DNA from 3 places in the Brevibacillus sp. TJ4 genome. Region 2 is predicted to be linked to each of the others. Evidence: riboswitches for the same ligand, from Rfam matches in the RefSeq annotation. Region 2 holds a riboswitch; each other region holds the start of a gene.

Region 1 (3,814 bases), 1.8 Mb from region 2:
TTTTTCAATGATGGAGAGTGGGACCGGATCGCTCTGGCAGTCGGACATGCGCATGAGCTGCTTCACGCGCGGACGGGACCGGGCAGCGACTATCTCGGCTGGCTGGACTGGCCGATCCGCTACGATCCCGGTGAATTTACGCGAATCCAGCAGGCGGCAGCACGCATCCAGGCCAATTCCGACGTGCTGCTCGTCATTGGCATCGGGGGCTCTTGTCTCGGGGCGAAAGCGGCGCTCGATCTCGTCAATCACAGCTTCTACAACCTGCTGCCCAAATCCAGGCGGCAGACTCCGGAAATCTACTTCGTCGGCAATAACCTAAGCCCGGTCTACTTGTCCCATCTGATGGATATACTGGACGAAAAAAGCGTTTCGATCAACGTCATCTCCAAATCGGGCACGACTGCAGAGCCGGCAGTAGCGTTTCGCCTGCTGCGCGACTGGCTGGAGGCAAAGCTCGGTCCGGATGCTGCACGAAAACGCATCTACGCCACTACCGACCGCTCCAGAGGTACATTGCGCAAACTGGCGCAGGAGCAAGGCTATGAAAGTTTTGTCATCCCGGACACGATCGGCGGTCGGTACTCGGTGCTGACAGCGGTCGGGCTTCTGCCGATCGCCGTAAGCGGCGCCGACATCACGGCGATGATGCAAGGGGCGGCAGATGCGCGGGCTGCGTACCTGAACCCGAGGCTGCAGGACAACGCCTGCTACCAGTATGCCGCGATCCGAAATCTCTTGTATCGGCAAGGAAAATCGGTCGAGCTGCTGGTCAGCTACGAACCGCAATTCCGTTCCTTTGCCGAATGGTGGAAGCAGTTGTTTGGCGAATCGGAAGGCAAGGGCGGCAAGGGCATTTTTCCGGCGACAGCCGAATTTACGACCGACCTGCATTCAATGGGCCAGTACATCCAGGAGGGCCCGCGGATGATGTTTGAGACAGTGATGGCCGTACAAAAGCCGGCGCTTGACGTGTGGGTGAGGGAAGATTCGGGAGACTCGGATGACTTGCACTTTTTGTCAGGCAAAGGAATGGACTTTATCAATAAAAAAGCGTGCGAAGGCACACTCCTGGCGCATGTCGACGGGGGCGTCCCCAACCTCGTGGTGGAGCTTCCCGAAATCAACGCCTATCACCTCGGCAGCCTGTTCTACTTCTTTCAGAAGGCATGCGCGATAAGCGGCTACGTATTGGGCGTAAACCCATTTGACCAGCCCGGCGTGGAGGCGTATAAATCAAATATGCTGGCCCTGCTTGGCAAACCGGGCTTTGAGCAACAAAAAGCAGAACTGGAAGTGAGGCTTCGTGGAAAACAAGACGTATCTGACTGTTGGCGAGACGGCTGAGTACCTGGCCTTGCCGGAATCGTTCATCCTGGAAAAAATCAGGGAAGGGCGCATCCGCGCGGTCCATGACGGCAATGAATACCTGATCAACAAGGAGCAGTTCCGGCTTCATCTGGACGAACTGCAAAAGCTGCGGGAATGGGAAGAAATCACGCGAAATGAACCGATCCCGGAGAGCTACGACGTCAAGGACGAGGACTAGGCCGGGGAAAAGCGCTTGCCAGACCTTTGGCACAAGTCATATACTAGGTTTGTCAAAACAATCAGTATCGTGTGAAAGCAACTTGGGGAGTCCCACAAGCGGGGCTGAGAGGACGGAAGCGACGGCCGTCGACCCATTGCACCTGATCCGGATCATGCCGGCGAAGGGATAGGGTTGCGAGCAAAAATGCGTATGTTGGTCAAAGCGATGCGTATGAAGCCCGCCTTTTCCTGTCGGAGAGGCGGGCTTTTTGCATGATTTCCGGCAACTTGTCGAACAAAAAGGAGAGGGAAGAGATGGGAAACTGTCTGGTGATCGGCGGAGGAATTATCGGTCTGAGCCTGGCGTATGAATTGTCGCGGAGGGGGATGGCGGTCACGCTGGTGGAGCAGGGGCAGTGGGGTGGACAGGCTTCGTCTGCGGCGGCAGGGATGCTTGCGCCGTTGAAGGAGTTTTCCGAGCCTGGTCCGATGCTGTCGCTCGGGATGGAGTCGCTGCGTCTTTACCCGGAGTGGGTACAAGCATTGGAAGAGTCCACAGGACGGGATGTGCAGCTCACGCGAGACGGCATCCTGACCGTAGCGATGGCAGGTGAAGAGGAGGCGCTGGCTGCAAAATTTCGGCGGCAACAGGAAGCAGGCTACCCGGTCTTCTGGCTGGACGGCCAGGAAGCGCTCGAGCTTGAACCGCTGTTGACGGAAAGCGTATCTGCGGCAATCTATTCCCCCGAGGAAGGGCATATCAACAACCGTCTGTTGCTGCAAGCCCTGGTCACTGCATGTCGCCTGCAAGGGGTACAACTGCTCGACGGCTGTGTCGTCAGCAAGCTGGCGGTAAGCGCGGGACGGGTCATCGGCGCGCACACGTCGGCAGGAACGCTGCTCGCTGACCAGACAGTCGTCTGCTCCGGCGCTTGGGCGGGTATCATGCTGGAGTTGCTGGACGTAGCTGTCCCGGTGCGCCCGGTGCGCGGGCAGATCGCGGCAGTGTCCTCGGCGGGCATCGCGCTGCGCAAAGTGATTTTTGGCAGCGGCGGCTACATTACGCCGAAAAAGGACGGCAAAATCGTCATCGGGGCGACAGAGGACGACTGCGGCTTTCAGCAGGTTGTGACCTTGTCGGGGCTGTCCCGCGTCATGCAAGGAGTCATGCCGTACGTGCCCGCGCTGGAGAGTGCCGCATTCCTGGAAGCGTGGGCAGGCTTGCGACCAGCTACGCCGGACGGAAAGCCGCTGCTCGGCAAAGTCCCCGGCTGGGAGGGTCTGTTCATCGCGGGCGGCCATTTTCGCAATGGCATCCTGCTCTCCCCGGTGACGGCTGTCAGAATGGCTGATCTGCTGGAAAAAGGGACGGACGAAGCGCTTCAGCCGTTTGCGTTAGACCGCTTTATGGAGTAGCCCTTGGCGACAAAATGGGCGCGCATCCTTTCAAAACTAGACACCTCCCCATAGGCACCTGTATATGGTAATACAGAAACACCAGAAGGGGAGGAAGTGTCCATGGAATCTGATAAAAATCTGTACCGGGCTGATGTCCAGACGGTCAGCTTGATAAAGGATATGCGCCAGACCGTCCATAATATTTGCAGGGAACACGCCGACCAGAAAGTGCGGATTGAAGCTATTGACGGTCAGGTGTTTGAAGGAGTCATCGTCGATTACGACGACCAAAATGTGTACCTGGAAATCGAAGAGGAAGTCGGAGAAGAGGAGACCTATACGACGCAGGAGGTATCCGCGCGCGTTCCTTTTGGCGGTTGGGGCGCAGGTCCCGGCTATTCACCCTACGGCAGTCCGTTTTCCGGCTTTCCTTCCTATCCGGGTTATGAGTCGTATCCCGGCTATCCGCCGTTCGGTGGCGGGTACTTCCCAGGACACGGAGGCGGCTTTCCTTCCTATCCCGGCTACAGCTTTGGTTCGGAGAATCCATACGGCTTTTACCAGATGAATCCGTACGGCTACCAAACGAGCCCCACCTATCCGTACGGTGGCAAGAACTCGAAAGGTCAGGTCAGTCCGTTTGGCGGCAAGGAATCGCCTGCTCAGGTCAGCCCGTTTGCCGGAAAAGAGCAGCCGAGCCAGGTCAGTCCGTTTGGCGGCAAGGAATCGCCTGCCCAGGTGAGCCCATTTGGCGGAAATGAGCCGCCCGGCATGGTCAGTCCGTTTGCCGGAAACGAACCGCCGAGTCGGGTAAGTCCCTATCAGGATTTTGCACCATACGCGCCTTATCCGCCTGTCTCTCCGTACATGTACCACGGTGCTCCAT
Region 2 (3,814 bases):
GCGTATAGAAAGGCGCTTCGTGGCAAATCGTGAGCTGCTTTTCCATGTTCTCCTGAATCAGGTGCATCGGGACGTGGCCCGGTCCTTCGATCATTACTTGTACGTCGTGTTTCCAGGCGATTTTGGTCAGTTCGCCCAATGTCTCGAGCTCGGCAAACTGCGCTTCGTCGTTGGCGTCGGCAATCGAGCCCGGACGCAGACCATCGCCTAAGGAGACGGAAATATCGTATGCCTTCAAAATTTCGCAAATCTCTTCGAAGTGCGTGTACAGGAAGTTTTCTTCGTGATGCGCCAGGCACCAGGCTGCCATGATCGAGCCTCCGCGGGAGACGATGCCGGTCACTCGCTCCGCAGTGAGCGGAATGTACCGCAAGAGCACGCCAGCGTGAATCGTAAAGTAGTCGACGCCTTGTTCCGCCTGTTCGATCAGCGTATCGCGATAGATTTCCCAGGTGAGTTCGGCGGCGTTTCCTTTTACCTTTTCCAACGCCTGATAAATCGGAACAGTTCCGATCGGTACGGGACTGTTGCGGATGATCCATTCCCGTGTCGTATGGATGTGCTTGCCTGTGGACAGATCCATGATCGTGTCGGCGCCCCAACGTGCGGCCCACATCATTTTTTCCACTTCCTCGCCGATGGAGGAGGTGACAGCGGAGGTGCCGATATTGGCGTTGATCTTGACGTGGAATTTTCTGCCGATGATCATCGGTTCGCTTTCCGGATGGTTGATATTGGCCGGGATGATGGCGCGGCCTTTGGCGATTTCGTCGCGGACGAGCTCAGGGGACACGCCTTCGCGGACCGCGACGAATTCCATTTCCGGGGTAATGATTCCGTTTCTCGCGTAGTGAAGCTGGGTTACGGCTTTCCCCGTTTTTGCCCGTAGCGGCTTGTGCCCGGGGCGGGAGAAGACAGGCACTTCCTTTTGTGCCTCGCCGTCCTTCAACCCGTCATCGGCGGGCTGGATTTGCCGTCCTTCGTATGCTTCGGTATCGTTGCGCTCCGCGATCCATTTCGCCCGCAGCGGCGGCAAGCCCTTGCGAATGTCAGCGCTGTAGCCAGGGTCCGTGTATGCGCCGCTTGTGTCGTAGACGCGCAGCGGCGGATTGGCGTGGGTGCCGTTTGTGCCGGTGGAAGGCGACAGGGAGATTTCCCGCATCGGTACGCGCAGATCGGCTCGGCTTCCGCTCACGTACACCTTTTGGCTGCCGGGAAAAGGCTCGACGCCTGGCAGGTGGAAGGGGGATTGGGTGGATTGTGGCATGAAAAAAACCTCCTTTTTGGGTCGCACGGAAAGCAAACCTTTTCGGGGAGGCGAAAGAATCTTTCGCGGCACGAAAAAACGTCGCACAAGGGCATGCGACGCCAGACGCGAGAGAAGAAAAGATACGGGTACCCGAAAAACAGATACAGGTATCCTTTCATGTCATCTATGGCGATTCCTCCGCTGGCATTACCCAGTTCAGGTTCAACGGTCGACGGCAGAATAGCCGTCCTCTCAGCCTGGTTCCCCAAGCTCCCGCGCGTATATCGGTGTTGGTGTTGCTAGATACAGCTTATCTGTTCTGTTTACAGATTGCAAGGGAAAAATAAGAATGTTGCGACGAGACTGCCTATTCTTGCTTTCGCTCCCTTTCCCTCAAAAGCTCAATGAGCTGGTCGAGCTTCTCGTTTCGCTGCCGATCGTGAAGTGTCTTTTCTTTCATAAAACGAAGGACCATGATGATCAGATACAGTACAAAAGCGTAGAAGGCCAGAGCAATCAAGATCGGGATAAACGTAGCGATAGAACTCATGTCCGCCAATACCTGCCTTTCCTTTACGAAATAAAGATACCTATATCATCAGTTTACCGAAAGCCGCTTTCATTTTCATTTTTTCCCGGTACATTTCCTGATCCGCCCCTCTGATCACTTCGTCGCTAGACATCCCGGATTCGCAGGGGAAAAGTCCGTAGCTGGCCGAGAGTGCATACGGTCTTGCACCTGTCTGGTTCATTTCGGCAAAAGACTGGCGAATACGCTCCCAGATCAATTCCACTTCAGAGCGCGGTTTTTCGAAAAACAGGATGATAAATTCGTCTCCGCCGTAGCGGAACAGCAGATCGTCGGGGGACAGGTGTCGGGCAATCACCTGGCAAACAGTCGTAATCAGCTCGTCACCAGCCAGATGGCCGTGCGTGTCGTTTACTTCTTTCAGGTTGTTGATGTCGATGAAACAGACGATACATGCCATCCCGTCCGCATAGGTCTGTGCCAGCACTTTATCCAATACGGCCAAACCGCTGCGCCGATTCATCAGTCCGGTCAGCGCGTCAATGGAAGCGTGCTGGACGAGCTCTTCCTCGAATGTTTTCAAATGTGTGATGTCGGTAATACCCGACAAGATACATGTCTCGTTGTGGAATTCGATCAGCTCGTAGTTGACCATCATCCAGCGCCTGCTGCCCGAGGGCCCTTCCTGCTTGATGATGAAATTTTTGATGCTGCCGGATTGTTGCAGTTGTGTGACCAGCTTGGCCCGCTCCTCCCAATCGTGAAAAACGAAACGCACATCCGTGGCGATTGCTTGCTCGCGGATCGCGGGGTACTGCTGGAGCGCGGTGTTGTTCACCAGAATGATCTTGCCGTCTTGCAGGCGGGACAGAAGGAGGGGAAACGGATTGATTTCAAACAGCTTGCGAACGCTCTCCTCCGATTCCTTTTGCTGCTGGTGGTGCTGATAGCTTTTGCGCTGCCCATTGTACAGGATGACCATGATGAGAAAGGAAAGAAACACAGCCAGGGTGGTGTGAATCTGCTTGGAGACGAGCAAGCCCGGATCGTCGATGAACATTCCAAGACCAAGTAGAAAGAGGGAATGAACCAGCAACAGGATGATGAAAAAGTGCCTGGGACGAATCGGCAAAATCATGGGGACGGCAAACAGGACGATCAAATACGCTTCAATCGTACCGACCAGGCGATGGCTGTTGAGCGAGGCAAGCGCACTGGAGGCGACGTAGAGCGTCACATACGTGTTGGCCAGGCAAGTCGGCCAGTAGGAGGCGTAGAAGCGTTCGTTGTGCCTCATCCCGTAATACACGCACAGGTACAGAACAGAGGCGACGAAGCCCGTCAGATGGATCAGCAAAAGCGTCGTATGAAACGAGGTAGCGAACAAGTCCCAATACAGAAAAAAGTCGACATAGAGGTAGAAGAGATACAGTACCAGCATCCCAAAAGATGCAATTTTCAAACGACTTAGCAAAAGCTGATGATGAGAGCGAAGGAATTCCTCACTGTATATACTCATTCGTGTACGGTTCAACTCCCGGTATGATTCCGAAGTAGACCCTCGAGGCGTGCCAGGCTTAGCTTACGCCTCGAAGGGAAAAAAGTGAACATATCGACTCTACTTGATGATGCAGCTGGCCTCCACCCGGTAAATCCGCTGTCCGCGCGCCGAAAAACGCTCTTCGTACTCGGTCATTACGTTGCCGGCAGCCAGCTTGGAGTTGTGCAGATCAAAAGTGATGTTGCGCATCTGAAACCGTTCGGCGGAAAACTGGTTGAGCGAGTACTCAAACAGCTTTTCGTTGTCTGTCTTCATATGAATCTCTCCGTCAGGCTTGAGCACGTGCCGATACGTGGCAAGAAAGCTGGGAGAGGTGAGACGGCGCTTGGCGTGGCGTGTCTTTGGCCACGGATCGCTGAAGTTGAGATAGATCAGGGAGATTTCATCGTCGGCAAACAGCTCCCTCAGCTCGGCAGCATTGAACTGGACAAAGGCCAGGTTGGGGATCTCCCGGTACTCGGTGCGCTGCAGGGCC
Region 3 (3,814 bases), 940 kb from region 2:
GAAAAAGAGCGGTTGCTTTTGGAGGAGGAAGTGCGGCAGGAGCTGAGCCGTGCAGCTTCACTGGGAGAATTCCGGCTGATCCAGAGGGTGTGCGACGGCAAGTCGATCCAGCAGTTGCAGCAATACGCCCAAGAGGTCAACAGCCAGTCCGCGGATGTCGTCACCTTGCTGGCGACGGTTGGCGAGAAGCTGCAGCTCGTCTTTTCACGGGGATCAGATGTGCCTATTGCCATTAATCAGGTTATGAAGGACACGCTCCCGCTGATCGAAGGAAAAGGCGGCGGAAATCCGGCGATGGCACAAGGCGGCGGAGCGCCGCTGGTCGCCGCCGAGGACGTGCTCGAACACGCCAAAACACTCGTGGAAGCAGCCTTGCAGGCAGGCCTCGAACATCCGTGATAGCGCAAAAACGCAAGGAAAAAGGAGATGATCTGTCGTGATCTGGAATCCGGGAGATATCGTCCGCGTACCGTACAAGACGGGCGAGTACGTGGCAGAAGTAGTGGAGAACCATGAGAGCAAACTTTTGGTCAAGGTGCTGGCTGTGACCAAATTCCCCACCCAGGGCGACCTGCATACTTCCTACGAAGTAGACGTTCCGCTCTTTCACCAGCGCCCGGCGCTTTCGTACCAGGAAAAGTTCATGGTCCCCGTACAGTCGGTCATTCGTTACAACGGGGCAATCCCTGACTACAAGGAATCGCTGAAAAACGCCCTGGAGCGCGAGATGGAGAAGCTGAAAAAAATGTCCGCGTGGGCGCAGCGCTGCCTGGTCGAACTGGAGAACATCCACAAGGAAACCTTTACAAACGCAAAATAGCGTGGTACTGTAAGAGCGAAAGCAGCATTACAAGTGGATACCGCGATTACCAAACGGGGGCCAAGCATCGTTGGCTGAGATTGTAACAAGTGTGTTACTGACCGTTGAACCTGACCTGGGTCATGCCAGCGGAGGAAGAGGTAGGGAAATTTTTGGCGCAAATGACGTGGACGCCCGCGTACTTCTCGAAGAGAGGCGGCGTACCGCTTGCGTTGAGAAGATCGAACCCAACCATCCGGCGGCGGATGGTTTTTTGTTTGCCATTCGCCAGGATGGAAGATGTGGCTTCTTCTGTTTGTCTGGATCATCCAGCATGCGGAAGGAGCCTTTTTTCGTTGCTGAAGAGGGAATCGCGAGTGGCGAAAAGGAGGGGGAACATGCAGATTACGTTAAACGGCAAACAGGTAGAGCTTGCAGACGGGATCGTCACCATCAGCCAACTGCTGGAGGCGTATCAGTTGCGCAAGAAAATTGTCGTGGTTGAGCACAACGGAGAGATTCTCGACCGTTCTCACTACGAGAGCAAGACGATTGCAGATCGTGACCGCATTGAAATTGTTCACTTTGTCGGAGGAGGATGACAGATCATGGATACATTGAAAATTGGACCGTATGAGTTTCGTTCGCGTTTGCTCTTGGGCACCGGAAAATTTGCCGACCTGAAGACACAGGGGGAAGCAGTCGATGTGTCGGAGGCGGAGATTCTGACGTTTGCGATCCGCAGACTGAACGTGGACAACCCAAACGAGCCAAATTTTTTGGAAAAGCTCGATTTGAAAAAATACACGCTCTTGCCTAACACCGCCGGCGCTTACACCGTCGAGGAAGCCGTGCGCATTGCCAGACTGGCGAAGGCATCCGGTCTGTGTGACATGATCAAGGTGGAAGTCATCGGCGATCCCAAAACCTTGCTGCCTGATCCGATCGGCACGCTGGAAGCCTCGCGTATCCTCGTGGAAGAGGGTTTTATCGTTCTGACCTATACCAATGACGACCCGATTCTGGCCAAGCGTCTGCAGGAAGTAGGTGTTCACGCGGTGATGCCAGGCGCTTCGCCGATCGGCTCCGGCCAGGGGATTGTCAACGAAAACAACATCCGCTTTATTATCGAAGATGCGAAAGTGCCGATTATCGTGGACGCTGGAATCGGTTCGCCTGCCGATTGCGCCAAAGCGATGGAGCTGGGTGCGGACGGCGTGCTGCTGAACACGGCGGTAGCGCTCGCCGACGATCCGGTCAAGATGGCAGAAGCGATGAAGCTCGCTGTCCAGGCAGGACGCCTTGGCTATTTGGCTGGACGCATCCCGAAAAAGCGCTATGCCTCTGCGAGCAGCCCGACAGAAGGGATGATTGAGTAAATGGATCGGCTGAATGAGGCTATCGCCGCCATCGCCCGCCGGGAGGATGAACTGTTCGCGCTGCTCGGAAAGCTGATCGCTTGCCCAACGGTAAGCCCCCCCGCCCGCAACAGCGGAGAAGCCCAGACGCTGCTTGCAAATGAGCTTGCCAAATTGGGATTCGAGGTAGACCGATGGCCTGTTTTTCCCGGGGATGACAACGTCGTGGGCTGCCTTCGCGGCTCTGCCTCCGAACAGGCAAAGAGTCTGATCGTCAACGGCCATATCGATGTAGCAGAGGTAGGTGACTCGTCGGGCTGGAGCTATCCGCCTTTTGCCCTGACGCGAGGTGCGGACGGCCGTCTGTACGGACGCGGAGTCGCCGATATGAAAGGTGGACTGGCGGCTTCGCTGTTCGCGATCCAGATGCTGCGCGAACACGGCGTAGAGCTGAAGGGTGATCTGATCTTCCAGTCCGTCATCGGCGAAGAAGCAGGAGAAGCCGGCACACTGGCCGCGATCGAACGCGGCTATACAGCCGACTACGCGGTTGTCGTCGATTCCAGTGATCTGCATATGCAGGGACAGGGCGGCGTCATCACCGGGTGGATCACGATAGAAAGCCCGACGACCCTGCACGACGGCATGCGGGCGAACACCATTCATGCCGGAGGACGGGTGCACGGTGCCTCCGCGATCGAAAAAATGATGAAGATCATCGCCGCCTTGCAAGATCTGGAACGCCACTGGGCCGTGATGAAATCGTACCCAGGCTTTCCGCCCGGCAGCAACACGATCAACCCGGCAGTGATCGAGGGAGGTCGTCATGCCGCCTTTATCGCCGATCGCTGCGCGCTCTGGATTACCGTTCATTTTTACCCCAATGAGTCTCACGAAGAGATCATCCAAGAGATCGAGGATCATGTAAACAAGGCGGCGGCAGCTGACCCGTGGCTTCGCGATCACCTGCCCGTCTACCGCTGGGGCGGCCGCTCGATGATCGAGGAAAGAGGAGAGATTTTCCCTTCCCTGGAGCTTGACCGCGACCACCCGGGACTTGCTTGCCTGCAAGTTGCCCATCAGGCGCAATTTCAGCAAAATCCGGTCGTGGACATGACCCCGACCGTGACAGACGCAGGCTGGTTTGCGCATGCCGGGATTCCCGCAGTGCTGTATGGACCGGGGGAGCTGTCACAGGCGCATACGGTCGATGAATCCGTAGATCCGCAGCAGCTCGTCAGCTTTGCGCAAACGATGGCCCGGTTTATCGCCACCTGGTGCAACCAGCCAAAACATGTGTAGGAGGAAACCAATATGACAGCCTTTCATCAGCGACTGATGGAGCGAGTAGGACCGGTCTGGGAGCGCACCCATCAGCATCCTTTTGTGACCGGGCTTGGGGATGGGACACTGCCCGTCGAGTCGTTTCGCTATTACATGAAGCAGGATTACCTTTACCTGATCGACTACGCGAAAATGTTCGCGCTCGCCAGCGTAAAGGCATACGACCTCGGGACGAGCGCCAAGTTCGCCGCTCTGCAGGAATCGACGTTGAACACGGAGATGTCGCTTCACCGCCAGTACGCGGAGCGCTTTGGCATCTCCCGCGAGGAATTGGAAGCGACCGAGCCTTCCTTTGTCCTCATCGCCTACACCA

The links. Region 2 has a riboswitch for thiamine pyrophosphate ahead of thiC (phosphomethylpyrimidine synthase ThiC). Riboswitches for the same ligand answer to the same signal wherever they lie in the genome.
Region 1: it holds a riboswitch for thiamine pyrophosphate, as region 2 does, so the genes downstream of both, thiO (glycine oxidase ThiO) here and thiC (phosphomethylpyrimidine synthase ThiC) in region 2, are expected to answer to the same signal.
Region 3: it holds a riboswitch for thiamine pyrophosphate, as region 2 does, so the genes downstream of both, thiS (sulfur carrier protein ThiS) here and thiC (phosphomethylpyrimidine synthase ThiC) in region 2, are expected to answer to the same signal.

The regions. Positions count from the first base shown of each region.
Region 1 covers NZ_CP185865.1:3,627,427-3,631,240, reverse strand. Annotated here, with positions in the region: gene ACAF76_RS17795 (glucose-6-phosphate isomerase) at 1-1,347, shown strand, start outside; gene ACAF76_RS17790 (excisionase family DNA-binding protein) at 1,307-1,549, shown strand; TPP riboswitch at 1,623-1,738, shown strand; gene thiO (glycine oxidase ThiO) at 1,846-2,946, shown strand; gene ACAF76_RS17780 (hypothetical protein) at 3,049-3,814, shown strand, end outside.
Region 2 covers NZ_CP185865.1:1,105,891-1,109,704, forward strand. Annotated here, with positions in the region: gene thiC (phosphomethylpyrimidine synthase ThiC) at 1-1,267, opposite strand, end outside; TPP riboswitch at 1,426-1,536, opposite strand; gene ACAF76_RS05125 (hypothetical protein) at 1,617-1,799, opposite strand; gene ACAF76_RS05130 (diguanylate cyclase domain-containing protein) at 1,840-3,297, opposite strand; gene trmB (tRNA (guanosine(46)-N7)-methyltransferase TrmB) at 3,397-3,814, opposite strand, start outside.
Region 3 covers NZ_CP185865.1:2,046,559-2,050,372, forward strand. Annotated here, with positions in the region: gene ACAF76_RS10015 (alanyl-tRNA editing protein) at 1-399, shown strand, start outside; gene ACAF76_RS10020 (kinase-associated lipoprotein B) at 437-820, shown strand; TPP riboswitch at 864-974, shown strand; gene thiS (sulfur carrier protein ThiS) at 1,198-1,401, shown strand; gene ACAF76_RS10030 (thiazole synthase) at 1,408-2,178, shown strand; gene ACAF76_RS10035 (acetylornithine deacetylase) at 2,179-3,459, shown strand; gene tenA (thiaminase II) at 3,472-3,814, shown strand, end outside.